DNA from 4 places in the Pseudomonas sp. 273 genome. Region 3 is predicted to be linked to each of the others. Evidence: predicted binding sites of a transcription regulator. Region 3 holds the regulator's gene; each other region holds the start of a gene.

Region 1 (7,140 bases), 1.3 Mb from region 3:
CGAGTTCGTCGAGGTCGATGGTCAGCGGGCGCATGGTCACTCTCCGGTTGGGCGAGAGCCCCCAGCCTATCCCATGCGCCGCCTGCTTGTCCGCTGCAATCCTGTTACAGGCGGAAGCGCCCGACCTGGCCCTGCAGGTCGCCGCCCAGGCGCGCCAGCTCGTTGCTGGAGGTGGCGGTCTGCTGGCTGGCGGCGGCCGACTGCTCGGCGATGTCGCGGACCTGGCCGACGCTGCGGCTGATCTCGGCGGCGACGCTGCTCTGCTGTTCGGCGGCGGAGGCGATCTGCAGGTTCATGTCCTGGATCTGCGCCACGCTGCGGGCGATGGCCGACAGCGCGTCGCCGGCGCGGCGCGTCAGCTCGACGGAGTCGCCGGTGAGCTGGCGGCTGTCGTCCATGCACTGCGCGGCGTCCTCGGCGCCGCGCTGCAGGGCGGCGATCAGCGCCTCGATCTCGGCGGTGGACTGCTGGGTGCGCTGGGCCAGGGCGCGCACCTCGTCGGCGACCACGGCGAAGCCACGCCCGGCCTCGCCGGCGCGGGCCGCCTCGATGGCGGCGTTGAGGGCCAGCAGGTTGGTCTGCTCGGCCACCGACTTGATCACGTCGAGCACGCTGCCGATCTTCCCGCTGTCGCCGCGCAGGCGCGCCATGGCCTGGGTGGAGCGCTCCACCTCGGCGGCCAGTTGGTCGATGCGGGCGATGGCCTGGCCGACCACCTGCTCGCCGTCGCGGGCCTGGGCATCGGCCTGGCGGGCGGCGCCGGAGGCCTGCTCGGCGTTGCGCGCGACCTCCTGCACGGTGGCGGCCATTTCCTCGATGGCGCTGGCCACCTGCTCGGTTTCCAGGCGCTGGCTGTCGACGCCGGCGCGGGTCTGTTCGGTGACTGCCGACAGTTGGTCGGCGGCGCTGGCCAGTTGGCCGACGCTGCCGCCGATGTGGCCGATCAGCTCGCCCAAGCTGTCGCGCATGCGCAGCATGGTGCGCTGCAACTGGCCCAGTTCGTCGCGGCGCTGCAGGTGCAGGTCGCCGACCAGGTCGCGGGACAGGTCGCCCTGGGCGATGTGCTCGGCCAGTTCGAGGGATTCGTGCAGCGGGCGGACGATCTGGCGGTTGATCGCCCACACCGAGAGGGCGCCGAAGAACAGCGCGAACAGGGCGGTCAGCGCCTGGCGCCATTGCGCCTGGCCGGCCGCGGCGTCGCGTTGGCGCAGGCCCTCGTCGAACAGGGCGCCGCTGGCGCGGAACAGGGCTTCGGCACGGCTGTCGAGGGCGGGGTTGGCCTGCCCGCGCTGCTGCGGGTCGGCGCGCAGCAGGTCGTCGGCGGCCTGGGCATAGGCGGCGAGGGCCTGGCGCAGGTCGTCGAGGCGGGGCCCGGCGAAGCCGTCGCGGGCCAGGCGCTCGCTGCCGGCCTGCAGCTCGCCCAGCACCGTGCGCAGGCGCTGGGCCTGTTCCGCGCTGCCGTCCAGTTGGTAGCGCAGGCGCGCCAGTTCCGCCTGGCGGGCGCCACCGTCGAGCTGGCCGATGTGGGTCAGGCGTTCGCTGTGGGCGCCCTGTTCGTTCAGGCCCTCGATGCCACCGAGCAGCACCAGCAGGGTCAGCAGCAGGCAGATGCCGAAGCCCACGGTGAGCTTGAGGCTGACGTTCATGCGGCCGAGCTGAAGGACCAGCCAATCGTACATGTCGAATACTCCAGGCAGACGAGGCCGCGGGACGGGCCCGAAGCCGGAAATGCAGGCTGTTTTGTCGTTCTTCTTGTCGTGCAGGCGAGGGACTTTTTCGGGACGCATCTGTGTGCGTCACAGCTTATCGGCGATTTTGTCTGAAACTTCAGTGCCAGATTCGTAATTTTTCGTACGTCGGCAAAGGCCCGCCAGGACGGCGGGCCGGAGGGGGAGAGGACTCAGAGGCGGAAGCGCCCGACCAGGCCCTGCAGCTCGTTGCCCAGGCGCGCCAGCTCGACGCTGGAGGCGGCGGTCTCCTCGCTGGCGGCGGCGGTCTGCTCGGAGATGTCGCGCACGCTGAGCACGCTGCGGTTGATCTCCTCGGCCACCGCGCTCTGTTGCTCGGCGGCGGCGGCGATCTGCTGGTTCATCGACTGGATGCCGGAGACGGTGCGGGTGATCGCCTCCAGCCGCTCGCCGGCGCGGCGCGCCAGGTCCAGGGTGTTGTCGGTGAGCGCGCGGCTGCTTTCCATGCGCTGCACGGCCTGCTGGGTGCCGCTGTGCAGGCCGGCGATCAGTTCCTCGATCTCCTCGGTGGACTGCTGGGTGCGCCGGGCCAGGGCGCGAACCTCGTCGGCCACCACGGCGAAGCCGCGCCCGGCGTCGCCGGCGCGGGCCGCCTCGATGGCGGCGTTGAGCGCCAGCAGGTTGGTCTGCTCGGCCACCGCCTTGATCACGTCGAGCACGCTGCCGATCTTCTCGCTCTCGCGCTTGAGCTGCTGCACCGCCTCGTTGGAACGGCCGACCTCGCCGGCCAGGCGGTCCATCTGCCCGACCGCCTCGCTGACCGCCTGGGCGCCGGCGCCGGCCTCGCGGTCCGCGGCGCTGGCGGCCTCCGAGGCTTCCTCGGCATTGCGCGCCACTTCCAGCACGGTGGTGGCCATCTCGGTCATCGCCGTGGCCACCTGGTCGGTCTCGCTCTTCTGGTTGTTCACCCCGGCGCTGGTCTGCTCGGTGACCGCCGAGAGCTGTTCGGCGGCGCTGGCGATCTGGGTGACGCCGTCGTGGATGCGGCCGATCAGCTCGCGCAGCGACTGGCTCATGCGCTGCATGCTGGCCTGCAGCTGGCCCAGCTCGTCGCGGCGCTCGATGCGCAGCTCCTGGCTGAGGTCGCCGTCGGCGATGCGCGCGGCGGCGGCCAGCGACTGGCGCAGCGGCAGGACGATCTGCCGGGTGATCAGCCAGGCCGCCAGCACGCCCAGCACCAGGACGATGAGCGAGGCCAGGGCCAGCAGTTGCTTGGCGTGGCTGGCGTCCTCATCGCGCTTGGCGGTCTGCTCGTCGCTCAGCTCGACGCTGAGTTTCTCGATCAGCAGGCCGCTGTCGCGCATCTGGTTGCGCGCCTGCTGGCTGCCGTTGACTTCGTTGCGGTAGCGGTCCAGCGCCTTGCGGTAGTCGTGCAGGGCGTTCACCACGGCCTGGTAGTTGGCCTGCTGCTCGGGCACGGCGGCCTGGGCGCGCTGTTCCACGGTGGCGGTGACCTGCTCCAGGGCGCTGATCGCGCCCTGTTCGAGGCTGGGGTCCTCGTTGGCGGTGTAGCTCAGCACCTGGAAGCGGGCGTCCATCACCTGGCGACCCAGCTCGGAGACGTCGGCGAGGGCCTTGAGGGACTCGACGCTGCCGGTCTCCACCAGGTGCTGCTCCACCAGCTCCAGCCCCTGGGTGACCACCGAGGCCTTGCGGATCAGCGTCTTGCGCGCGCTGTCGCGGCTGTCGAAGGACTTCTGCAGGCTCTTGAACAGGGTGCGGTACTGCTTGGTGAGCTGGCGTTGCTGTTCGACCTTCTCCAGGTCGACGGCGTCGTCGAGCAACTGGCCGACGCGCTGCTGCTGGCGGTCCAGCTGGTCGATGCTCTGCTCCACCAGCTTGGCATCATCCGCCGCGCGGCTGGCCTGGTACTTCAGGCGCGCGGTGCGCAGGTCCTTGGTCAGGCCCAGCAGGTTGGAGATCTCGCCCAGCTTGTCGCCGCGGGAGATCAGGCTGTTCAGGTTGAGCGCCCCGGTCAGGGCGATGAGCAGGGTGAGCAGCAGCACCAGGCCGAAGCCGATGGCGAGTTTCCAGTTGACCGTGAGATTGCTGAACCAGCGGGACATGAACGCGGCGCTCCAGGGGACTGTGGGGCAGCGGCCGCCGCGTGGTGCGGCTGCCGATCGACCAATGCCTGACATATCGGCGGGGCGACACGAATCTGAAATTTCTTTAGTAAATTTCTGACAGACGATCCCCGTTGGGGCTGTCGCGGGCCTTCAGGTCAGAACAGCCGGGCCAGCAGGGCGGTGACCGCGGTTTCCACGCGCAGGATGCGCTCGCCAAGCTGCACCGGGGCCAGGCCGGACTCGCGCAGTTTCTCGACCTCGTAGGGAATCCAGCCGCCCTCGGGGCCGATGGCCAGGGTCACGGCCTGCTCGACCGCCCGCGGGCAGTCCGGCCAGGGCCCGGGATGGCCGACCAGGCCCAGGCTGCCGGCGGCCAGGGCCGGCAGGCGGTCCTCGACGAAGGGTTTGAAGCGCTTCTCGATGATCACCTCGGGCAGCACGGTGTCGCGGGCCTGCTCCAGGCCGAGGACGAGCTGCTCGCGGATGGCCGCCGGCTCCAGGAAGGGCGTCTGCCAGAAGCTCTTCTCCACCCGGTAGCTGTTCAGCAGCACCAGGCGCGGCACGCCCATGGCGGCCACGGTCTGCAGCACGCGGCGCAGCATCTTCGGCCGCGGCAGGGCCAGCAGCAGGGTCAGCGGCAGCTTGGCCGGCGGCGCCTGGGTGAAGCTCACCTGCAGCTCGGCCTCGTCGCGCGAAAGGTTCAGCAGGCGGCCTTCGCCCATCAGCCCGCCCAGGCGGCCGACGCGCAGGCTGTCGCCGCTCTCGGCGCGGTGCACTTCATGCAGGTGGGTGAGGCGGCGGTCGCGCAGCAACACGCGGTCCGCCGCGACGAAGTCGGCGTCGTCCAGCAGCAGCAGGTTCACGGGCGCGTTGCCGGCGGCTGGTCGCCTTTCTCTTCGGGCTGCGCATCCTCGTCGCGGTTGCGCTTGCGGATCAGCCGGCTGAACAGCACCCCGGCCTCGAACAGCATCCACATGGGCACGGCGAGCAGGGTCTGCGACATCGGGTCCGGCGGGGTGAGGACCATGCCGACCACGAAGCAGCCGATGATGACGTAGGGGCGGATCTTCTTCAGGTAGGCCACGTCGACCACCCCGATCCACACCAGCAGCACCGTGGCCACGGGGATCTCGAAGGCCACGCCGAAGGCGAACAGCAGGGTGAGGAAGTCCAGGTAGCTGTTGATGTCGGTCATCGGCGTCACACCTTCCGGGGCCTGGCCGAGGAAGAAGTGGAACATCAACGGGAACACCAGGAAGTAGGCGAAGGCCATGCCGGTGTAGAACAGCACCACGCTGGAGGCCAGCAGCGGCAGGGCCACGCGCTTCTCGTGCTTGTACAGGCCGGGGGCGATGAAGCCCCAGATCTGCGCCAGGATCACCGGCATGGCCAGCAGCACGGCGACGATCATGGTCAGCTTCAGCGGCGCGAGGAACGCCGAGGCCGGGTCGATGGCGATCATGGTCGCGCCTTCCGGGAGGAAGCGGCGCAGCGGCGCGGAGGCCAGGGCGTAGATCTTCTGCGAGAAGTACAGCAGGCCGATGAAGATCACGAAGATCGCCACCACGCAGCGCAGCAGGCGCGTGCGCAGCTCGGTCAGGTGCGAGACCAGGGGCATTTCCTGGTCGTTTTCGGGCTGTTCGGGTTTTTCGTCGCTCATGGGGTACGCGGCGTCTCGGACGGAGGAGGCGTCTGGGCGGCGGCAGGCGCGGCCGGGGCCTCGGGAGCGGCAGGCGCGGCGTCGGCGGCGGGCGCCTCGGGCGCGGCCGGGATGCCGACGCCGGGCATGTTGGCCAGGCGGCTGTTCGGCGCGATGGTGGGCGGCGCCGGCGCTGCCGTGGGCTCGGCCTGCGCAGCGGTTTCGGCCGGCGGCTGCTGGCCGGTGAGCGGCGCCATCAGCTTCTGCGCTTCACGCTCCATCTGCAGGATGTGCTCGTTGTGCAGCTGCCGGCGGATTTCGTCGGCACCCAGTTCACGCTCCACTTCCTGCTTGATCGCGTTGAAGCTGCGTTTCAGCCGGCCTATCCACAGGCCCGCGGTGCGCGCGGCACCGGGCAGGCGCTCGGGGCCGAGCACCAGCAGGGCGACCAGGCCCACCAGCAGCAGTTCGCTGAAGCTGATTCCGAACATGGCGTTCTATCCCATCAGTCCTTGCGCTGCGGCTCTTCGACCTTCTGCGCCTGGGCGTCGATGGTGTGGGGCTGGTTCAGCGGCGGGTTGGCCGGCGGCTGCTGGGGCTTGTCTTCCTCTTCGGTGTTCATCGCCTTGCGGAAGCCCTTGACCGCCTCGCCGACGTCCGAGCCCAGGGTCTTCAGGCGCTTGGTGCCGAATACCAGCACCACCACGATCAGGATGACGACCCAGTGTTTCCAGTCAAAGATGCCCATCTTGTTCTCCTCGAAGTAATCGGGTTCAGGCCGACGGCTGGCGCGCAGCTTTCTCGTCGTGGCCGGAGAGGCCGAAACGGCGCTCCAGCTCGTCCAGCACCGCCTGGGGATGCTGGCCGAGGGCGGCGAGCATGACCAGGGAATGGAACCAGAGGTCGGCGGTTTCGTAGATCAGGTCCGTGCAGTCGCCGCTCTGCGCGGCGTCCTTGGCGGCGAGGATGGTTTCCACCGATTCTTCGCCGACCTTTTCCAGGATCTTGTTCAGTCCCTTGTGGTACAGGCTGGCCACGTAGGAGCTTTCGGGGGCTGCATTCTTGCGCCCCTCCAGCACCTCGGCCAGGCGCGCGAGGGTGTTGTCACTCATGGCTGTGCCCCGGCTTGTCGTAGATGGCGTGCGGGTCCTTGAGCACCGGGTCGACGACCTTCCAGCCGCCGTCCTGGTAGACCCGGTAGAAGCAGCTTTCGCGGCCGGTGTGGCAGGCGATGCCGCCGACCTGCTCGACCATCAGGATGACGACGTCGGCGTCGCAGTCCAGGCGCAGTTCGTGCAGCTTCTGCACGTGGCCGGATTCCTCGCCCTTGCGCCAGAGCTTGCCGCGCGAGCGCGACCAGTAGATGGCGCGGCCCTCGGCGGCGGTCAGGGCCAGGGATTCGCGGTTCATCCAGGCCATCATCAGCACGCGGCCCGTCTTGTGGTCCTGGGCGATCGCCGGCACCAGGCCGTCGGCGTTCCAGTGAATTTCGTCCAGCCAGTCTTTCATCTTCGCTTCCGTACAGCGGGCGTTCTCGCGCCCCGCGGCAGTTTCGGTGATTCCCAAGTGTGCCAGCAGTGGCGACGACTGGCTATCGGCGCAGGATCAGATACAGACCACCGGCCAGCATGGCCCAGGCCGGCCAGGCCTCGATACTGTGGGTGGCCAGGCCGATCTGGGTGGC
Region 2 (7,140 bases), 2.6 Mb from region 3:
GGTGCAGCAGGTGGAGAGCGTCGGCAAGCCCTATTCGGGTGTGCGTTCGCCCATTGCGGTGGGCAAGTTCGACAACCGTTCCAGCTACATGCGCGGCATTTTCTCCGATGGCGTCGATCGCCTTGGCGGCCAGGCCAAGACCATCCTGATCACCCATCTGCAGCAGACCAACCGCTTCAACGTGCTGGACCGCGACAACATGAGCGAGATCCAGCAGGAAGCCGCCATCAAGGGGCAGGCCCAGCGGCTCAAGGGGGCGGACTACGTGGTGACCGGCGACGTCACCGAGTTCGGTCGCAAGGAAGTCGGCGACCGCCAGCTGTTCGGCATCCTCGGCCGCGGCAAGACCCAGGTGGCCTATGCCAAGGTGGCGCTGAATATCGTCAACATCAGCACCTCCGAGGTCGTCTATTCCACCCAGGGGGCGGGCGAGTACGAGTTGTCGAACCGGGAGATCATCGGCTTCGGCGGCACCGCCAGCTACGACTCCACGCTCAACGGCAAGGTCCTGGACCTGGCCATGCGCGAGGCGGTGAACAAGCTGGTGAATGCGGTGGACAGCGGTAGCTGGAACCCCGCGCGTTAACCCGAGACAGAACAGGGAGTGATGATGTTCATGGGTAGGACCTTTGTTTCCAGGGGCTGCCTCGCGGCCCTGACTTGTGCCGGCCTGGCGCTGCTTTCCGGGTGTTCCTCGCCGAAGACCCTGTACCAGTGGGAAAGCTACCAGTCGCAGGTGCACGACTATTTCACCAGCGATGCCAAGCAAGCGCAGGCCGAGGCGCTGGAGCGCGACCTGCAGAAGATCGCATCCACCGACGGCAAGGTGCCGCCGGGCTACCACGCGCAACTGGGCCTGCTGTATTCGAGCCTGGGCAAGGACGACCAGATGGTCCAGCAGTTCAACACCGAGAAGGCATTGTTCCCGGAATCCGCGGCCTATATGGATTTTCTGCTGAAGAACGCCCGGCAGGGAGGTAGCCAGTGATGTCGAACCCGTTCAAGGCCTTGCTGGCCCTGTTTGCCCTGGTGCTGCTGGCCGGCTGCGCGCCGCAGAAGACCGTCGACTATTCCGCGTACAAGCAGGCCCGGCCGCGCTCGATCCTGGTGCTGCCGCCGCTGAACGATTCGCCGGACGTGAAGGCGACCTACAGCATGCTCTCGCAGGTCACCTTCCCGCTCGCCGAGGCCGGTTACTACGTGCTGCCGGTGGCGCTGGTGGCCGAGACCTTCCGCCAGAACGGCCTGGGCACGCCGGCGGACATCCATGCGGTGTCGCCGGCGAAGCTGCAGGAGATCTTCGGCGCGGATGCGGCCCTGTACATCACCGTGACCCAGTACGGCACCAGCTACATGGTGCTGAGCAGCGCCACCGTGGTGACCGCCGGGGCCAAGCTGGTGGACCTGAAGACCGGCGCCACCCTGTGGACGGGCAGCGCCAGCGCCTCCAGCGAAGAGGGCAGCAGCAACAACAACGGCGGCCTGCTGGGCATGCTGATCACGGCGGCGGTCAAGCAGATCATCAGCAGCGCCCAGGAGGATGCGGGCTACCCCATCGCCGGTGTCACCAGCCAGCGCCTGCTCTCCGCCGGCAAGCCGGGTGCGCTGCTGTACGGCCCGCGTTCGCCGAAGTACGGTACCGACTGAGTGATTGCGGGCGTGGCCGCCGCCGCGCCCGCATGATCTGTCGGGGCCTCGCGGGGCCTGGAATTCAGGGCCTTGCGGCTTCGCTGCGGTGGGTAAGGACCGGTCCGGCGTCCCTGCCATGGCCGATCCGCTCTCAGCAAGAGCCTGCCCACTTTCGGCCGGGCGGGCCCGTTGGGCAATCAGACGTTTCCGAAGCGCTGCGAAATGGTTGCACGGCCTCTGCGGCAGCTCCGACTGAAGGGCTTGCCGCCCATTCCTCTCATGGGCTCGTTTCGATCCCCAGGGCCAGCCGTCTCAAGCCGAAACAGGGCGCCTCCGCGCCGTTGCCCGTGCTTGCGCCGAGCAGGGCGAGGTAGCGGTCCGCCCCGTCCTCCACCCGCAACTTCTTGCCGCTGGCCAGCGGCAGGCTGGGGCAGAGGATGCGTTTCGCGCCGGCGTCGTCCAGCAGCAGGGCGTTGTGGGTGGCGCTTTCCTGCAGCTTGCCGAGCAGGGTGATGCGGCAGGCGCGGGGCTGTTTCGATAGCCAGGCGAGGCTCAGCGTGGCTTGTCCGTTACCCGCCGGGGCCATCTGTTCGACGCGGGCCAGGCGCCAGTCCGCCGTGGGCGCGGTGCGGATGCCGAGCAGGTCGCCGGCCGCGGGCCGGGAGGCCGCCTCGCCGCTCCATGTCGCGCAAACGCCCCGGGGACTCTTCGTCATCCCGCTCAGCAGGCCGGGCGGCGGCAGCTCGGGAGTGGTTGGCGTCGATGGGGTGAACTCGATGAGGTCCTCGTGGGGCACCATTTCGTCGAGATCGACCCGCGCGTTGCCATGGATCGCCCAGACGTCCTGGGGCATGGCCTGGCGGGCGAAATGGCGGGCATCCAGGGCGGCTTCTTCGCGGGGGGCGCCCAGCTGCGCCAGGATGGCGGCGAAGCTGTGGCAGGCCTCCCAGGTGGGGCCGGGTGCCTCTTCGCTCCAGCAGCGCTGCAGGTGGGCCTTGAGGTCGAAGCCCTGGCCGGCGCCGCCGAAACCCTTGAAATGGCCTATCGCCTCGAGCGCTTCGTCCAGCCGCAGCGCCAGGCGGCCCTCGGGGTTGGCGGGGATGTCGAGGAACGGGCGATCCTGGTCGCTGGCGATGATCCAGCGGTCCGTGCCGCGGGCGCCCTCCAGGCGCGCCGCCGTGGCCAGGGCATCCAGGGATTCGATCAGCAGCCGCAGGCTTTCCCGCGGCATCTCCAGCGGGCCCGAGCCGGCCAGCAGCAGCGCCGCCAGGTAGCCGCGGGCGAGGCTCTGGCTTTGCGCGCCCGGGGCTTGCGGGTCGTCCACCTCGATGGCCTGCAGCGACAGCTGGCGGGCCCTGGCGTGCAGGCGGTGGAGCAGGCGCCAGAGGCCGGCGGGCGCCTGCTGGCCGTCGAGCAGGGCGCAGCAGTGGATTTCCTGGGCGCTGCGCAGCGCGCGTTGCAGCAGCAATGCGCGCACTTGCGGCTTGGCCCGCTCTTCCTGGGCCAGGCCACAGTAGCCCTGGATCAAGCGGCGGTGCAGGGCGGTGATCAGCTTTGCCGCCTTGTCCGCCCGGCGTTGCTCGCCGGCGCCCTGGCGGTGCCGGAGCAAGCCGGCGAGGCCGCGGCCCAGTTCGAAGACTTCCGGCCGCGCACGCTCCAGCTGCTTGAGGCGCGCGGCTGCCGGAACGGGCGCGGTACACAGGTCGACCAGGTGCTGGTAGAGGGCGCGGGTCCGGCCGGCCAGGTGCTGCCCGTTGAAGGGCACGGGGTGTCGTTCGGCTGCGTTTTCGTCCATGCGAAGCTCTTGGAATGCGGTTCTCCGGATGCCTTGGGAGACTGCTCGCTTCGTCATGGGCTGGAGTTAGGACGAGTCCGAAAAACGCCTGGGAAAGACTCCTTTGTGCTGTGCGTCACGGAACCGCCGGCCGAAGGCGCCACGAGCCCCGGGGCTCGTGGCTTCCCTGGCCAGCGTTACACGCGGAAGTGGCTGACCAGCGTCTGCAGCTGCCCGCCCAGGCGCGCCAGCTCCACGCTGGAGGCGGCGACTTCCTCGCTGGCGGCGGCGGTCTGCTCGGAGACGTCGCGCACGCTCACCACGCTGCGGCTGATTTCCTCGGCCACGGCGCTCTGCTGTTCGGCGGCGGTGGCGATCTGCTGGTTCATCGCCTGGATGTTGGACACGGTGCGGGTGATGCTGCCCAGGGATTCGCCGGCCTGGCGGCTCAGGGCCACGCTGCTGGCGGTCAGTTCGCGGCTGCCGAGCATGGCGCTGGAGACCTGGCGGGTGCCGCTCTGCAGGCCGGCGACCAGGGCCTCGATCTCTTCGGTGGACTGCTGGGTGCGCTGGGCCAGGGCGCGCACCTCGTCGGCCACCACGGCGAAGCCGCGGCCGGCTTCCCCGGCGCGGGCCGCCTCGATGGCGGCGTTGAGGGCCAGCAGGTTGGTCTGCTCGGCCACCGACTTGATCACGTCCATGACCTTGCCGATCTTCTCGCTCTCCTGCTCCAGGCGCTGCATGGCGTCGGCGGAGCGTTCCACTTCCCCGGCCAGGCGCTCGATCTGCTCCACCGCCTGGTTCACCACGCGGTCGCCGTCGTGGGCCTCGCGGTCGGCGGCGGAGGCGGCCTGGGAGGCCTGCTCGGCGTTGCGCGCCACTTCCTGCACGGTGGCGGACATCTCGTGCATGGCCGTGGCCACCTGGTCGGTCTCGACCTTCTGGCTGTTGGCCCCGGCGCTGGTCTGCTCGGTGACCGCCGAGAGTTCCTCGGCGGCGCTGGCGATCTGCGTCACGCCATCGCGGATGCCGCCGATCAGCTCGCGCAGGCTGCGGCTCATGCGCTGCATGCTCTGCTGCAGGCGGCCCAGTTCGTCGCGGCGCTCGACCTGGATGTCGCGGGACAGGTCGCCGGCGGCGATGCGGTCGACCACTTCCATGGTGGCGTGCAGCGGGCGGGTGATCTGCCGGGTGATGACCACCGCAGCCAGGCCGCCCAGCACCAGGGCCAGCAGGGTGAAGAGCACCTGCAGGTTGCGGGCGCGGGCGCTTTCGACGTCGCGGCGGTCCAGCTGCAGCTGGTAGAGGGCCTCGCTGAGTTTGACGATGTCCTGGCCCTGGGTGGTCATTTCCTTGCGCGCCTGGACGATGGCGGCCATGTTCGCCCGCAGGGCCTGCACGCCTTCGCGGTAGCCGCGCAGCGCCGTGCCCAGTTGCTGCACGCGGGCGGCCTGGTCGGGGCCGAGGGCGCTTTCCAGCGCCGGCAGGCTGGCGAGGCTTTCGTCCAGGTGGCGGGTGACGCCGTCGCCATCGCGGGCCAGGGCCGTGGCCAGGTAGTCACGCACGTCGTAGCGGGCCTGCAGCAGGTCCTCGCGGGTGCGGCTGATGGCCTGGTAGCGGATGGAGCGCGCTTCGTCGGCGGGGGCCTTGAGCACGTCTTCCTGGAGCTGCGCGGTCAGCTCGCCGGCGCGGGCGGCGTCGGCCTCCAGGGCGCGGCGGGTGGCGTTGGCGTTCTGGTAGCCGCTGCGCATGGCGGCCAGGGATTTCTCGTAGTCGGAGATGACGCCGCCCAGCTGGTCGAGCATGCGCACGTTCTCGGGGCTGACGAAGTAGCCGCGCAGCTTCTGCTGGTGCGCCTTGAATTCGCCCAGGGCGCTCATGACGGCGCCGGCTTCCTGCTCGCCGCCGTCGGCGATCATGTATTGCAGGCGGGTGATGCGCAGCTTGGTGAGCCGGGAATTGAGCTCGGTGATGTCGCTCATCCAGTTGCTGCGGTCGATCAGCGAGCCCAGGCCGACCCAGCTGACCACGGCGAGGATGGCGGTAAACGCCAGGACCACGCCGAAGCCGAGGGCCAACTTGAGGTTCACGCTCAGGTTGGATATCCAGCTATGCATTGACGATCTCCAGGAAGGGTTCGGAAAAATCAGGCCATTCGGAGATTGTTCTTGTTGAGGCCATGGCGGGGCGGACCACGCCGGTGGCTTATCGGCAGGGCTTGGCGAAACCGTAGGAAGAGGTGAGAAAAATCTGACGCCAGAAACGAGGCGTCCTTCCGGGGGCCGTTCAGCCCCCGGTTATCCACAGCGCCAGCAGCGGCACCAGGTTGAACAGCAGGATGCCGATCTTGTAGACGGCCATGCCGCCGTAGTGCAGGACGTCGAAGGCTTCCCGGCCCAGGTCGAACCAGTGCCTGTGCAGGCGGTACAGGCCCTCGTGGGCCAGGCTGAAGGCGCCGAACCAGAGCAGCAGCACGGCGTAGTTGAGCAGTGTGCACCAGAGCAGGAATTCCTGCGGGTCCTTCACGTTCATGGCAACCTCCCGGCGTTTTTCCATTCGAGCGCCTCTGCGCCGGACGGTTCCGCGGCTGCCGGACGTCGCGGCCAATGGCGGCGGGCGATGCCGGCGTGGATAATGCGCGGCTTCTGCGCCGGGCTTTCCGGTGTGGCACCGGCCGGGTTTCGCGCGGTGGTGGTCGCACAGGTGCGCCCGCGGATGCCGGCCGCCATGAACGATCACCCCTCTTGTCCGCCGGGCGCCATGCCGCCCGGCGAGGTAGCCCCATGTTCAGCCCGCTCGTCACCTTCCCCGCGCTCTACACCGCCACCCTCCTGATGCTGGCCGGCTCCGGCCTGTTCACCACCTACATGGGCCTGCGCCTGACCTCCGAGGGCGCCGGCGACCTGTGGGTCGGCGGCCTGATGGCGGCCTACTACTTCGGCCTGGTCTGCGGCGGCAAGTTCGGCCACAAGCTGATCGCCGGCTTCGGCCACATCCGTTCCTACGTGGCCTGCGCTGGCCTTGCCACGGTGATCGTGCTGCTGCACGCGCTGGTGGACACCCTGGCGGTCTGGGTGGCGCTGCGCTTCGTGATGGGCGCGGTGATGATGAACCAGTACATGGTGATCGAGAGCTGGCTCAACGAGCAGGCCGAAGGCCACCAGCGCGGCAAGGTGTTCGCCGGCTACATGGTCGCGGTGGACCTCGGCCTGGTGCTGGGCCAGGGCCTGCTGGCGGCGAGCCCGGCGCTGGACTACAAGCCGTTGCTGCTGGTGGCCATCTGCTTCTCCGCCTGCCTGATCCCGCTGGCGCTGACGCGCCGGGTGCACCCGGCCAAGCTGGTGGCGGCGCCGCTGGAGATCGGCTTCTTCTGGAAGCGCGTGCCGCAGTCGCTGGGCACCATCTTCGTCGCCGGCCTGATGGTCGGCGCCTTCTACGGCCTGGCGCCGGTGTACGCCAACCGCAACGGGCTGGACACCTCGCAGTCGAGCCTGTTCGTCGGCATGTGCATCGTCGCCGGCTTCTGCGCCCAGTGGCCGCTGGGCTGGCTGTCGGACCGCGTCAACCGCAGCTGGCTGATCCGCGGCAACGCGCTGCTGCTGTGCGTGGCCGCCGCGCCGATGTGGGGGTTGATCCAGCTGCCCTACTGGGCGCTGCTGGCCAACGGCTTCGTCACCGGCATGTTGCTGTTCACCCTCTACCCGCTGGCGGTGGCCCTGGCCAACGACCACGTCGAG
Region 3 (7,140 bases):
ACTCGATGCCGTGGTCCACGGCGTTGCGCACCAGGTGCACCAGCGGGTCGGCCAGGGCCTCGACCAGGTTCTTGTCCAGGTCGGTCTCCTCGCCCACCAGCTCGAGGTTGATCTCTTTCTTCAGGTTGCGCGCCAGGTCGCGCACCAGCCGCGGGAAGCGTCCGAAGACCTTCTTGATCGGCTGCATGCGCGTCTTCATCACCGACATCTGCAGGTCGGCGGTGACCACGTCGAGGTTGGCCACGGCCTTGGCCATGGCCTCGTCGCCGCTGTTGCTGCCCAGGCGCACCAGGCGGTTACGCACCAGCACCAGCTCGCCGACCATGTTCATGATCTCGTCCAGGCGCGCGGTGTCCACGCGCACCGTGGTCTCCGCCTCGCTGGCGCTCTTCTCGTGGGCCGGCGCGGGAACGGCGGCCGGGCGCGGGCTGTCCGCGGGCTTGGCGGCCGGCTTGGGCGCGGGCTTGGGCTTGGCCACGGCGGCCGGCTCGGCGGCCTTGGCCGGCGCGGGGGCGGCTGACGGGGCCGGCGTGGCGGCAGCGTCGGCGCTGAACTTGCCCTTGCCGTGCAGTTGGTCCAGCAACGCCTCGAATTCGTCGTCGGTGATGTTGTCGCCGCCGGCGGCGGGCGCCTCGGCTTCGGCCGGCGCAGCGGAGGCGACAGGCGCAGCGGGTTCTTCCGTCGCACCGCCGAACTTGCCTTTGCCGTGCAACTGGTCGAGCAGCGCCTCGAACTCGTCGTCGGTGATCTCGTCGCCAGCGGCCGGCGCTTCGGCCGGAGCGGGCGCAGCGGCCGACTCTTCCGGCAGGCTGCTGGCGCCGCTGAACTGGCCCTTGCCGTGCAACTGGTCGAGCAGGGCCTCGAATTCGTCGTCGGTGATCTCGTCGCCGGCGCCGGCGGCCCCGGCCTGCGGCGGCTGTTCGGCCTGCGGCGCCTGGTCGCCCGGCTGCAGGGCGTCGAGCAGTTGCTCGAACTCGGCGTCGGTGATGTCGCCATAGGCGGCCGGCTCGGCGGCGGGTTCCGGCGCGGCGGCTTCTTCCTGGGGCGCGGCTTCGACGGCGTCGTCGTCGCCCGGTTCGGCCAGGCGCGCCAGCGCGGCGAGCAGCTCGGGGGTGGCCGGGGTCGGCTCTTCCTGGTCGCGGACCTGGGCGAACATGACGTTGACCGTGTCCAGCGCCTGCAGGACCACGTCCATCAGCTCGGAGGTGACGCGGCGTTCACCCTTGCGCAGGATGTCGAAGACGTTCTCCGCCACGTGGCAGCATTCCACCAGGGCGTTCAGCTGGAGGAAGCCGGCGCCGCCCTTGACGGTGTGGAAACCACGGAAAATGGCATTGAGCAGGTCCATGTCGTCCGGCCGGCTTTCCAGCTCGACCAGTTGCTCGGACAGTTGCTCGAGAATCTCGCCGGCCTCCACCAGAAAGTCCTGGAGGATCTCGTCATCGGCGTCGAAGCTCATTCGGTGCTCCCCACGGTGTGTTCACACACCTCAAAAACCAAGGCTGGACAACAGGTCATCGACATCGTCCTGACCGGATACGACGTCCATTCTCTTATCGGCAGCAACCTGCGGACCTTCACCCTTGGACGATCTTTCTTTTTCGACGGCCGTGCGCAGGCCCTCGTGGTCGTGCTCGATACCGGCGTAGCGATCCACCTGCCCGGCCATCCAGACCAGCTTGACCAGGTTGCTCTCCACCTCGGTGACCAGCCGGGTGACGCGCTTGATCACCTGCCCGGTGAGGTCCTGGAAGTCCTGCGCCAGCAGGATGTCGTTCAGGTGCGCAGAGAGCTTGCGGCTGTCCTGGGCGCTGCTGTAGAGGAAGGCCTCGACGCGCTTGGCCAGCTCGCGGAAGGCCTCAGGGCCCAGCTCGCGGCGCATGAAGCGCGACCACTGTTCCTGCAGCTCCTTGGCCTCGCCCTCGATGTGGCCGACCAGCGGCGTGCACTCTTCCACCAGGTCCATGGTGCGGTTGGCCGCCTTCTCGGTCATCTGCACCACGTACGACAGGCGGTCGGTGGCGTCGGCGATCTGCGACATTTCCTCGGCGTGGCGCGAGCGCGGGTCGATCTGGAAATTGACGATGGCGTTGTGCAGCTCGCGGGTGAGCTTGCCGACCTCCTGGTAGAGGCCGCGGTCACGGGCCTGGTTGAGCTCCTGGATGAGCTGCACGGCCTGCTGCACTTCGCCGCGCTCCAGGCTCTCGACCAATTCGCGCGCGTGTTTCTTCAGGGTCGACTCGAAGTCGCCCCCCTTGGATTCGTTGACGAGATCCATGACGCCCTCTTGGTCGGCTTCAGCCGCCGACCCGCTCGAATATCTTCTCGATCTTCTCTTTCAGCACCTGGGCGGTGAAAGGCTTGACCACGTAGCCGTTGACCCCGGCCTGGGCCGCTTCGATGATCTGGTCGCGCTTGGCCTCGGCGGTGACCATCAGCACCGGCAGGTGCTTCAGGCGCTCGTCGGCGCGTACCGCGCGCAGCAGGTCGATGCCGGTCATGCCGGGCATGTTCCAGTCGGTGACGAGGAAGTCGAAGTTGCCGCTGTGCAGCATCGGCAGCGCGGTGGTGCCGTCATCGGCTTCCGCGGTGTTGGTGAACCCCAGGTCGCGCAGGAGGTTCTTGATGATGCGCCTCATCGTGGAGAAGTCGTCCACGATGAGAATTTTCATGTTCTTGTCCAAACCTGCCTCCGTCCAGTCCCGGCGCGCAGTGGCGGGCGCGCCTTGAATACCCTTGGGCGGGCGCCCTGGCGGCGCCTGCCGTGTTGCTTGTCCGCGGCGGAGCGGGCTGCCGGCGCCTGCCGTCCCCTCCCCGCACGCTCGCCGGCCTTCATGGCGAAGGGCCAGCACCTATCGCGCCGACGGGATTCTATACGCCCCGCCGGAAAATTCCGTTACTTCCTTGTGTCCACCGGTCGATCAGTGCGCACGCCACTCCGACAGCCGGGCCCGCAGGCGCGCGGCGCACTGGCTGTGCAGCTGGCTGACCCGCGACTCGCTCACCCCGAGCACCTCGCCGATCTCCTTGAGGTTCAGCTCCTCGTCGTAGTACAGCGCCAGCACCAGGCGCTCGCGCTCGGGCAGCTTGGTGATGGCGTCGGCCAGCGCCTGCTGGAAACGCTCGTCCTCCAGGCCGTGGGAGGGCTCGTTGTCCAGGTGCGTGGTGTCTTCCGCCGGGCCCTGGGCGCCTTCCTGCAGCAGGTCGTCGAAACTGTAAAGGCGGCTGCCCTGGGTGTCGCTTAAGATCGCGTAGTAATCGTCGAGGCTCATATTGAGTTCGGCAGCGACTTCCTGATCTTTAGCGTCGCGTCCGGTTCGCGCCTCGATGGTGCGGATCGCGTCGCTGACCAGGCGGGTGTTGCGGTGCACCGAACGCGGCGCCCAGTCGCCCTTGCGCACCTCGTCGAGCATGGCCCCGCGGATGCGGATGCCGGCGTAGGTCTCGAAACTGGCTCCCTTGCCCTGGTCGTACTTCTTCGCCGCCTCGAGCAGGCCGATCATCCCGGCCTGCATCAGGTCCTCCACCTGCACGCTGGCCGGCAGCCGGCCCAGCAGGTGGTAGGCGATACGCTTGACCAGCGGCGCATAGCGCTGGATCAGTTCTTCCTGGGAATTGCGCGCCTGCGTCTTGCTGTACATAAGCGCTCCGGAGCCGCTCATCATACGGTCGAACCCGTGGTCGGATGCTGCACCAGGCGTTCGACGAAGAACTCCAGGTGCCCGCGCGGGTTGGCCGGCAGCGGCCAGCTGTCGACTTTCTGGGCGATGGCGCGGAAGGCCAGCGAGGCCTTGCTGCGCGGGAAGGCTTCATACACCGAGCGCTGCTTCTGCACGGCCTTGCGCACCGACTCGTCGTAGGGGATGGCGCCGACGTACTGCAGCGCCACGTCGAGGAAGCGGTCGGTGACCTTGGTCAGCTTGGCGAACAGGTTGCGCCCTTCCTGCGGGCTGTGCGCCATGTTCGCCAGCACGCGGAAGCGCGTCATGCCGTAGTCGCGGTTCAGCAGCTTGATCAGTGCGTAGGCATCGGTGATCGAGGTCGGTTCGTCGCAGACCACCAGCAGCACTTCCTGGGCCGCGCGGACGAAGCTGACCACCGAATCGCCGATGCCGGCGGCAGTGTCCACCAGCAGCACGTCGATGTTCTCGCTGATGTCGCTGAAGGCCTGGATCAGCCCGGCGTGCTGCATGGGCGAGAGCTGCACCATGCTCTGCGTGCCCGAGGCCGCCGGGACGATGCGGATGCCGCCGGGGCCCTGGAGGATCACGTCACGCAGGTCGCATTCGCCTTCGATGACGTCGGCCAGGGTGCGCTTGGGCGAAAGCCCCAGCAGCACGTCGACGTTGGCCAGGCCGAGGTCGGCGTCCAGCAGCATGACGCGGCGGCCGAGGTCGGCCAGCGCCATCGCCAGGTTCACCGAGACGTTGGTCTTGCCGACGCCACCCTTGCCACCGGTGACCGCGATTACCTGAACGGGATGCATACCCATAGTCTTACCTTGTCTCTTCATCGTCCCCGGCGCGGTGGGCGCCTGGGTCTGCCGGTCGCGGTGCTCTCCCGCCACCAGCGCTTACGGATCTGCTCGAGCATCCGTATCCGCCTGGAACCCCCGCGTGCGGGGGCGCCCCTGGAATCCGTCAGCCGACGTGTCGCGCCGGCTGCTGATAGAGGCCGGCGAACATGCCGGCCATGGTGTCCTCGCATGGCTCCTCGGGAGCCTGCAGGCTGACCGCGCGGCTGACCAACTGGTGCGCGCGCGCCACCTGCAGATCATCCGGAATTCGCGGCCCGTCCGCCAGATAGGCAACCGGCATGCGTTGTGCTATCACCAGCGCCAGGGCCTCGCCCAGGCTGCCCGCCTCGTCCAGCTTGGTCAGTATGCAACCGGCCAGGCCGCAGCTGCGATAGGCGTGCCAGGCGGCCTTGAGCACCTGGCTCTGGCTGGTCGCGGCCAGCACCAGGTAATTCTTCACGTTCAGGCTCTGCGCCGCCAGGGCCTCGAGCTGCATGCGCAGCGCCGGGTCGCTGGCCGGCAGGCCGGCGGTGTCGATCAGCACCAGGCGCTTGCCCGCCAGCGGCGCCATGGCCTGCAGCAGCGACTGGCCGGGGTCGACCAGGGTCACCGGCACGTTGAGGATGCGGCCCAGGGACTTGATCTGCTCCTGGGCGCCCAGGCGGAAGCTGTCCATGCTGACCAGCGCCAGGTTGTGCGCACCGTACTTGAGGACGTAGCGCGCCGCCAGCTTGGCCAGGGTGGTGGTCTTGCCCATGCCGGCCGGGCCGACCAGGGCGATCACCCCGCCCTGCTCCAGCAGGTCGGCGTCGGGGGTGCGGATCGAGCGCGCCAGGTGGGCCAGGAGCATGCGCCAGGCCTGCTTGGGGTCGGCGATCGAGGCCACGCGCTCGAGCAGTTGGCGGCCCAGGTCCGCCGGCATGCCCATGCGCTGCAGGCGGCGCCACAGGCCGGCCTGCTTCGGGCGCTGGTGCTGCAGCTGGCTCCAGGCGATGGAGCCCAGCTGCACTTCGAGCAGCTCGCGCAGGCCGTTGAGTTCGAAGCGCATGGCGTCCAGTGCCTGCTGGCTGACGGCGGCCGGCGCGGCGGCGGGCGCCGGGGCGGCCATGGCCTCGGCCAGGCTCGGGCGTTTGGCCGGCTCGGCGCCGTACAATTGACGGTCCTTGCGCGCGGTGGCGGCGGCGCGCACCGGGCTGTCCAGCTCGGCGCGGGCCTGGGCGATGCGCTGCTGGGTCTGGCGCAGCTCGGCCTCCAGCGCCGGGTTCGGCTTGCTGGCCGCTGCCGGCGGCTGGTAGTCCAGCGCCGCGGTCAGCTCGACACCGCCGGCGACCCGGCGGTTGCCGATGATGGCGGCATCCGCGCCCAGCTCGTCACGGACCAGTTTCATGGCCTGACGCATATCGGCGGCGAAGAAGCGTTTAACCTGCATGGCGCTGTCCTTCAGTTCTGTCCAACGGTGGCGACGATGGTGACTTGCTTGTTATCCGGAATTTCCTGGTAGGCCAGCACGCTCATGCTCGGCACCGCCATCCGCGCGAAACGCGACATCATCGCGCGGATCGGCCCGGCCACCAGCAGGATCGCCGGCTTGCCGAGCATTTCCTGGCGCTGTGCGGTCTCGACCAGCGAGCGCTGCAGTTTTTCCGCCATGCCCGGCTCCAGCAGAATGCCGTCTTCCGAACCTTGCCCGGCCTTCTGCATGCTGTTCAGCAAGATCTGTTCCAACCTGGGCTCCAGGGTGATCACAGGCAGCTCCGGCTCTAGTCCCACAATGCCTTGGACGATTGCGCGGCTCAGCGCCACCCGTACCGCGGCCACCATGGCGGCGGGATCTTGACTCTTGGCGGCAACGTTGGCGATGGCCTCGGCGATGGTGCGGATGTCGCGCACCGGCACCTGCTCCTGCAGCAGGTTCTGCAGGACCTTGAGCAGGGTGGACAGGGAAATCAGCCCCGGAACCAGTTCTTCCGCCAGCTTCGGCGAGGTCTTGGCCAGCAGCTGCAGCAGTTGCTGGACTTCCTCGTGGCCGAGCAGCTCATGGGCATGCTTGTGCAGCACCTGGTTGAGGTGGGTGGCGACCACGGTGCTGGCGTCCACCACGGTGTAGCCCAGGGACTGCGCCTGGTCGCGCTGGCCGGGCTCGATCCACACGGCTTCCAGGCCGAAGGCCGGGTCCTTGCCGGCGATGCCGTTGAGGGTGCCGAAGACCTGGCCGGGGTTGATCGCCAGCTCGCGGTCCGGGTAGATCTCCGCTTCCGCCACGCTGACGCCCATGAGCGTCAAGCGATAGGCGTTGGGCAGCAGGTCGAGGTTGTCGCGGATGTGCACCGAGGGCATCAGGAAGCCCATGTCCTGGGACAGCTTCTTGCGCACGCCCTTGATCCGCGCCAGCAGCTGGCCGCCCTGGTTGCGGTCCACCAGCGGGATCAGCCGGTAGCCGACCTCCAGGCCGACCATGTCCACCGGGGTCACGTCGTCCCAGCCCAGCTCCTTGGTTTCCTGGGCGCGCTGGGCCGGCAGCAGCTCCTGCTGGCGCTGGGTTTCCTGGACCTCGGCCTGGGCCGCCTTGCGCTGGCGCTGGACGATCAGCCAGGCGCCGCCGGCGGCCACCGAGCCGAGGCCGA
Region 4 (7,140 bases), 790 kb from region 3:
GATTCGCGCGCAGGGCGCGCTCCTACATGGATGCGGTGTCGGGGCAGCCCGTAGGAGCGGATCTCATCCGCGAATCGTGCCGATACCTCCGGTTACCGCGGACAAAGTCCGCTCCTACACAGCGGAAACGCCCTGCCTCACAGCAAACTGTAGGAGCGGGCCCTGCCCGCGATTCGCGCGCAGGGCGCGCTCCTACATGGACGCGGTGTCGGGGCAATCCGTAGGAGCGGATCTCATCCGCGAATCGCGCCGATACCTCCGGTTATCGCGGACAAAGTCCGCTCCTACACAGCGGAAACGCCCTGCCTCACAGCAAACTGTAGGAGCGGGCCCTGCCCGCGATTCGCGCGCAGGGCGCGCTCCTACATGGACGCGGTGTTGATGCAACCCCTAGGAGCGGATCTCATCCGCGAATCGCGCCGGCACCTTCGGCTATCGCGGACGGAGTCCGCTCCTACGGGAGTGCCATGCCTCGCGGTGGGCGGTAGAACCGCAAGGCCCCGACATCCCCCACAACAACCCCAATCGTTCTCTTCCGCCGCAAGCTGCTTTAGAGTGGGCCCAATCAAGGAGCCCCTATGCAGTTCGATCCCCGCAGCGGCTGGTGCCAGGGCGTCAGCCACTGTCCTTCGCCCAATTTCAATGCCCGCCCGGAGGGGGAGGTGGTCTCCCTGCTGGTGATCCACAACATCAGCCTGCCGCCGGGGCAGTTCGGTACCGGCAAGGTGCAGTGCTTCTTCCAGAACCGCCTGGATGCCGACGAGCACCCCTATTTCGCCGACATCGCGCAAATGACGGTGTCCGCGCACTTCCTCATCGAGCGCGATGGCAGCGTGTTCCAGTTCGTCTCCTGCAACGACCGCGCCTGGCATGCCGGCGTGTCGCGCTTCGAGGGGCGGGAGAACTGCAACGACTTCTCCATCGGCATCGAGCTGGAAGGCACCGACGATGAGCCCTACAGCGATGCGCAATATGCCGCCCTGGCGGCGCTGGGCCGGCAGTTGCTGCGGGCCTACCCGGCCATCACCGCCGAACGCATCCGCGGCCACAGCGACATCGCCCCGGGGCGCAAGACCGACCCGGGCCCGGCTTTCGACTGGCAACGTTTCCTCGCCGCTCTTTCCAAGGAGTCGACATGAGTTTCCTGGTACTGCTGCTGGCCCTGCTGGTAGAGAAGTTCTCCGGCTGGCGCGCGCGCCTGCAGAAGGATGGCGCCTGGCTCGCCTGGCTGGGTATGGTGCAGGGGCTGCCGGCCGTGGCGGCGCGGCCCTGGCTGGCGCTGCTGGTGGCCCTGCTCGGGCCCCTGCTGGTGCTGGCGCTGGTCCTGACGTTGCTGCAGCCGCTGGCCTACGGCCTGCTGGCGCTGCCGGTGCACCTGCTGGTGCTGGTCTGGAGCCTGGGCCGCGGCGACGTGCACCAGGCCATGGGGCCGTTCCGCGACGCCTGGCGGCGCGAGGACCTGCAGGGCGCCTACCACGTCGCCGAGCGCGACCTGGGCGTGCAGGCCGATTCCGATGCCGAGCTGTTCGCCCAGGTCCAGGGCATGCTGGTGTGGCAGGCCTTCCAGGGCTTCTTCGCGGTGATCTTCTGGTATGCCCTGCTGGGCCCGGCGGCGGCCCTGGCCTACCGGCTGCTGTCGCTGACCGAGGTGCACCTGGGCCGTACGTCGGGGCTCGGCGAGCGGGCCGCACTGCTGCGCCATGCCTTCGACTGGCTGCCGGCGCGGGCCCTGGCGCTGAGTTTCGCCTTCGTCGGCAACTTCGCCGCCGTGGCCCGGGTGCTGCTGCACCACCTGCTGGCCTGGGACGTCCCGGCGGCCCGCCTGCTGGCCCAGGCCGCCTGCGTCGGCGAAGACCTGTGCGATGCCACGCCCGGCCCGGCCGGGGTCGCCAGCCTGGATGCGCTCTGGCAGTTGCTGGTGCGGGCGGCGGTCTTCTGGTACGCGGCTTTCGCCCTGTGTGCGCTGTTCCTCTGAGTACCGCACGTCGCCACTGATGGCGTTTTAACCTTAAGTTACAGAACGTCCCGCCGATATCGGGTACACAGGAGCCTGCGCCATGCGCGGGCCCGGCGCCCCGCACCGGCCATCCCACACAAGAACAACAACGGGAACAGGAGACGTCTTACGTGAAGACCGTGCTCTATCCAGCTATCGCACTGATGAACCGCCTGAGCTTCGGCATGAAGTTCAGCCTCATCAGCGTGCTTTTCTTCCTGCCGATGCTGGTGACCAACTTCTACCTGGTGCGCGATTCCTACCGCCAGTTCGTCAGCACCCGCGCCGAGCTGCAGAGCCTGCAGCTGATCGCCTCGGGCATGCAGGTCCGCCGCGACGTCGAGGCCTACAACGACCTCCTGCAGATCAACATCGGCATCGGCCAGAGCCGTGGCACCGGCGACCTGGACAGCCGCATCGCCCAGTTGCAGCAACGCCTGCGCACCGCGGTTGCGGCCCTGCAACCGGTGGCGCGGGACAGCGAGCAGGTGGCAGCCTTCACCGCCAAGCGCGACGAACTGGTCGCCGCCCTCAAGGCCGTGGAGGCCGAGGGCTCGATGCAGAGCAAGGCCGGCATGGCCACGCACCTGCTGAGCAACGTGCAGATCTTCAACAAGCTGCTGGCCGCGCAGTCCGGCCTGAGCCAGGACGACAGCGCCGAAGTGCGGCAGATGGCCGAGCTGATCAGCAGCGTCACCCCGGCGGTCACCGAGACCATCAGCCGCGGCCGCGTGCTGGGCACCGCGGCGCTGGGCCAGGGGTTCCTCAATTCCTCCACCAGCAGCAAGCTCGACGACCTGCTGCAGGACCTGGAGAAGCTCCACGCCGAATATGCCCTGAAGCTGCAGGAAGTGCTCGGCGCCAGCGGCGCGGCGCAGCAGGCGCTGGCCGGCGACGCCGCGGCCAGCCGCGAGACGCTCAAGAGCCTGGGCAAGCTGGTCGAGGACAAGGTGGTGATGGCCGACGCCCTCGACACGCCCTGGGCGCAGTTCTACGAGCAGTTCAGCCAGGGCATGGACAAGACCTACCAGCTCGACGACAAGGTGCTCGGTTACCTCGACGGCCAGCTGCAGCAGCGCCTGACCGGCAAGCAGGCGCAGATGGTCCTGCTGGTGGTGGCGCTGCTGGTGGTGTTCCTCGCCATCGTCTACCTCTATGGCGGTTTCTACGTCTCCACCCGCTCCACGCTCAAGAGCCTGGGCGCGATGATGGAGCGCGTCGCCGCCGGCGACATGACGGTCAACTACCAGGCGCAGAGCCGCGACGAACTGGGCGAGCTGGGCCAGGCCTTCAACGAGACGGTGCGCCGGGTGCATGACCTGATCGAGCAGGTCGGCCGCACCGTGGCCGAAGTGGAACGGCAGACCGGCCGCGTGGAAGTGGTGTCGGCGCAGAGCAACCAGGCGGTGGCCGGCCAGCGCGACCAGATCGAGCAGGTGGCCACGGCGATGAACCAGATGGCCGCCACGGCCCAGGAAGTGGCGCGCAGCGCCGCCGCCGCCGTGGGCAGCGCACAGAGCGTGAACCAGGAGACGGTCAGCGGCCGCGACCTGGTGGAGTCCCAGGTCGGCAGCATCCAGCGCCTGGCCGCGGAGATCGACCAGTCGGTGGAAGTGATCAACCAGCTGGCCGCCGACAGCGCCTCCATCAGCCGAGTGCTGGACGTGATCAAGGGCATCGCCGAGCAGACCAACCTGCTGGCGCTCAACGCCGCCATCGAGGCGGCGCGGGCCGGCGAGCAGGGCAGGGGCTTCGCGGTGGTGGCCGACGAGGTGCGCACCCTGGCCAAGCGCACCCAGCAGTCCACCGAGGAGATCGAGCAGATGATCGCGCGCCTGCAGAACGGCGTGGGCGCGGCGGTCAAGGCCATGGGCAGCAGCCACCAGACCGCCGACGGCACCGTGAGCCAGTCGGCGCAGGTGCAGCAGGCGCTGGACAACATCCTCGGCGCGGTCGGCATGATCGTCGACCAGAACCAGCAGATCGCCGCCGCCGCCGAGCAGCAGACCACGGTGGCCCACGACATCGACCAGAACATCGTGCAGATCAACCAGGCCGGCGAACGCACCGCCCTGGGCGCCAACGAGACCGAGCGCGCCAGCCGCGAGCTGTCCGGGCAGGTGGTGGAGCTGAAGCGGCTGATCGGCGCCTTCAGGGTCTAAGGGGTTTTCGCCAGCAGCCCGGCCCCCGCGCGAGCGCAAGGACGCTTCCCCATCTCGCGGGTGCCGGGTTGTCGGTGAAAAGGATGTTGCCGGGAGCGTACGGCGTATGACGCTCCGCGTTATACGCCGTTTGGCCTGTGGCTCCGGTGTATCGGCGGATAACCGCGAACGGTTATGCGCCCTACGTTATGGGTGGGTCTGGTGTAGGGCGCATAACGCCTACGGCGTTATCCGCCGTCTGGCCTTGATTCCCGGCGGCTCCGGGGTTGACCTGGGCGTTGGCTAGGGCCTCGGTGTAACGGCGTACAACCGCGAACGGTTGTACGCCCTACGTCCACCCAAACACCTCCCCCGCATTCCGCGTACTAGCCTCCGCCAGTTCCTCCGCGCTCACCCCCCGCAACTCCGCCAGCGCCTCGCAGATCGCCGGCAGGTGCGCCGGGCTGTTGCGCTGGCCCGGGAACATCGCCGGGGCCATGTCCGGGGCGTCGGTTTCCAGCACGATCGAATCCAGCGGCAGCTCCGCCACCGTCTTGCGCAGGCGGTTGGCCTGCGGCCAGGTGGGCGCGCCGCCCAGGCCCAGGCGGAAACCCAGCCTGATGTACTCGCGGGCTTCCTCGCGGCTGCCGGCGAAGGCGTGGACGATGCCGCGGCGCGGCGGGCGGAAGCGCTTGAGGGTGGCGATCATCGCGGCGTGGGCGCGGCGCACGTGGAGCAGCACCGGCAGTTCGAAGTCGATGGCGATGCGCAACTGTTCCTCGAACAGTGCCTGCTGCGCCTCCCGGTCCAGTTCCTCGATGTAGTAGTCCAGGCCGATTTCGCCCACCGCGCACAGCTTCGGGTGGCCGGCCAGGCGCTGCAGATGCTCGCGCAGGTCGCGCAGGTGTTCGGGGCGGTGCTGCGCCAGGTAGATCGGGTGCAGGCCCAGGGCGGCGTAGAGCGCGTCGTTCCGCTCGGCCAACTGCAGCACCCGCTCCCAGTTCTCGCGGAACACCCCCAGCAGCACCTGGCGTTCCACGCCCAGTTCGGCGCAGCGTTGCAGCAGCGCCGGGCGGTCGGCGTCGAAGTCCGGGAAGTCGATGTGGTTGTGGGTGTCGACCAGGCGCATGGCGGTCACCCGGCGCGCAGCTTGAGGGTGCGCGGGATGGGGTGCACGCCGGGCCGGTAGTGCTCCTGCTCCACGGCCTCCAGGGCCAGTTCCAGGGCGCGGGTGGCGATCAGCGCGTGCTGCTGGGAGATGGCGTTGACCTTCAGCGGCACGAAGTCGAGCAGCTGGGTGTCGCCGAAGGTGCCCAGGCGCAGGTCGCGCGGCCAGCCGCCGGGCAGCGCCTGGAACACATCGAAGACGCCCTCCAGCAACACGTAGGAGGTGGTGATCAATGCGTCCGGCAGGTAGCCCAGGCGCTGCAGCAGGCCCTCCATCAACTGGCGGCCGCACTCGCGGCTGAAGCTGGCGCCCTGTTCGATGAAGCGCTCGCCGCGAAAGCCCCGCAGGGCCTGCTCGAAACCGGCGCTGCGTTCCTGGCTGATGATCAGCTCCGGCCGCGCCCCGATCAGGGCAACGTGCCGCGGGGCGGGTGCCAGCAGGGTGGCGGTGAGGCGCTGGGCGGCGTCGCGGTCGTCGCTGACCACCGAGCAGAAGCGCTGCGGGTCCAACTGGCGGTCGATGGCGATCACCGGCACGCCCTTGTCCAGCAGCAACTGGTGGCTGTCGTCGTCGGCCGGCAGGCAGCTGGCCACCACCAGCGCGTCGCAGCGCCGCGCGCGGAACAGGTTCAGGGCCTGGCGTTCGCTTTCCGGCTCGTCGTCGGAGCAGGCGATCAGCAACTGGTAGCCACGGGCGCGGGCGCCCTGTTCGAGCAGCTTGGCGATGCGGGCGTAGCTGGGGTTCTCCAGGTCCGGGAGGATGAAGCCGAGGGTGCGCGTCTGCCCGCGGCGCAGGCTGGCGGCCTGCTGGTCGGGGTGGTAGCCGTGGGCCTCGATCACCGCGCGCACGCGTTCCACGGTGGCCGCGCTGATGCGCCGCTGCACGGCCTTGCCGTTGATGACGTAGCTGGCCGTGGTCACCGAGACCCCGGCCAGACGGGCGATATCACTGAGTTTCAACGCATACCCCGGCACTGCTGACTGACAACTGGAGGCTTCCAAGGATCACGCATTATCGGGTAACGTGCCAGTCTCAATAGGTGAAACGATTCAGCAAAAGCTGTCCCCCTGCCTGCGGCCACTATGCTGGTCACCAGGGACAGCCTCGCTGTTCACCCCAACAAGCGGATAACCGCCCCGTTCCGGCAACCCGGTCCTCCTCCCGGGCGGGCCGGTGAGGAGAACGATGTGCTCGAACTGACCGCGCAGCAGGTCCGCATGCAACAGCGGGCCGCGGACAAGCCGGCCGCCCTTGAACTGCTCTGCCAGGCCCTGGAGGCCGACGGCCTGGTCGAACCGGGCTACCTCGCCGGGCTCGAGGATCGCGAGGCCCAGGGCTCCACCTACCTCGGCCAGGGCATCGCCATCCCCCATGGCACCCCGCAGACCCGCGACTTGGTGCGCCGCACCGGCGTGCGCCTGCTGCACTTCCCCGAGGGCGTGGACTGGGGCGGCGGGCAGATCGTCTACCTGGCCATCGGCATCGCCGCGCGCTCGGACGAGCACTTGAACCTGCTGCAACTGCTGACCCGCGCCCTGGGCGAGGGCGACACCGGCGCGGTGCTGCGCCAGGCGCAGGACGCCGAGCAGTTGCTGAAGGCGTTGCGTGGCGCGCCGCAGCCCCTGGCGCTGGACGCGCAACTGGTGGCCCTGGGGCAGGGCGCCGAGGACTTCGACGAACTGCTGCTGCTCGCCGCGCGCCGGCTGAAGGCCGCCGGCTGCGTGGAAAGCGGCTTCCTCGCCGCGCTGCAGCAGGGCGAGGCGCTGCCGCTGGGCGAAGGCCTGTGGTGGCTGGGCGGCGGGGAAAAGGTCAACCGCCCCGGCCTGGCCTTCGTC

Evidence for each region. Region 3 encodes FliA, which starts transcription of late flagellar genes. Its sites were predicted from a motif close to CTAAAGTTTNNNNNNNNNNNGCCGNTAA; they were not measured.
Region 1: PKO50_RS28420 (methyl-accepting chemotaxis protein) is a predicted target of FliA. The motif match lies at 1,804-1,831, and genes of this name have one in related genera.
Region 2: PKO50_RS00080 (methyl-accepting chemotaxis protein) is a predicted target of FliA. The motif match lies at 5,609-5,636, and genes of this name have one in related genera.
Region 4: PKO50_RS25820 (methyl-accepting chemotaxis protein) is a predicted target of FliA. The motif match lies at 2,008-2,035, and genes of this name have one in related genera.

The regions. Positions count from the first base shown of each region.
Region 1 is NZ_CP116775.1:6,187,906-6,195,045, reverse strand. It holds gene PKO50_RS28425 (UPF0158 family protein) at 1-34, opposite strand, end outside; gene PKO50_RS28420 (methyl-accepting chemotaxis protein) at 105-1,679, opposite strand; gene PKO50_RS28415 (methyl-accepting chemotaxis protein) at 1,901-3,814, opposite strand; gene PKO50_RS28410 (16S rRNA (uracil(1498)-N(3))-methyltransferase) at 3,973-4,680, opposite strand; gene tatC (twin-arginine translocase subunit TatC) at 4,677-5,477, opposite strand; gene tatB (Sec-independent protein translocase protein TatB) at 5,474-5,947, opposite strand; gene PKO50_RS28395 (twin-arginine translocase TatA/TatE family subunit) at 5,962-6,204, opposite strand; gene PKO50_RS28390 (phosphoribosyl-ATP diphosphatase) at 6,230-6,568, opposite strand; gene hisI (phosphoribosyl-AMP cyclohydrolase) at 6,561-6,965, opposite strand; gene ubiB (ubiquinone biosynthesis regulatory protein kinase UbiB) at 7,048-7,140, opposite strand, start outside.
Region 2 is NZ_CP116775.1:13,020-20,159, forward strand. It holds gene PKO50_RS00060 (CsgG/HfaB family protein) at 1-586, shown strand, start outside; gene PKO50_RS00065 (DUF4810 domain-containing protein) at 617-988, shown strand; gene PKO50_RS00070 (DUF799 domain-containing protein) at 988-1,647, shown strand; gene PKO50_RS00075 (hypothetical protein) at 1,907-3,424, opposite strand; gene PKO50_RS00080 (methyl-accepting chemotaxis protein) at 3,601-5,520, opposite strand; gene PKO50_RS00085 (DUF6868 family protein) at 5,690-5,935, opposite strand; gene PKO50_RS00090 (MFS transporter) at 6,187-7,140, shown strand, end outside.
Region 3 is NZ_CP116775.1:4,866,691-4,873,830, forward strand. It holds gene PKO50_RS22120 (chemotaxis protein CheA) at 1-1,459, opposite strand, end outside; gene PKO50_RS22125 (protein phosphatase CheZ) at 1,490-2,278, opposite strand; gene PKO50_RS22130 (chemotaxis response regulator CheY) at 2,298-2,672, opposite strand; gene fliA (RNA polymerase sigma factor FliA) at 2,922-3,665, opposite strand; gene fleN (flagellar synthesis regulator FleN) at 3,662-4,492, opposite strand; gene flhF (flagellar biosynthesis protein FlhF) at 4,641-5,945, opposite strand; gene flhA (flagellar biosynthesis protein FlhA) at 5,957-7,140, opposite strand, start outside.
Region 4 is NZ_CP116775.1:5,661,551-5,668,690, reverse strand. It holds gene ampD (1,6-anhydro-N-acetylmuramyl-L-alanine amidase AmpD) at 579-1,139, shown strand; gene ampE (regulatory signaling modulator protein AmpE) at 1,136-1,975, shown strand; gene PKO50_RS25820 (methyl-accepting chemotaxis protein) at 2,128-4,158, shown strand; gene PKO50_RS25815 (TatD family hydrolase) at 4,487-5,266, opposite strand; gene cra (catabolite repressor/activator) at 5,272-6,264, opposite strand; gene ptsP (phosphoenolpyruvate--protein phosphotransferase) at 6,493-7,140, shown strand, end outside.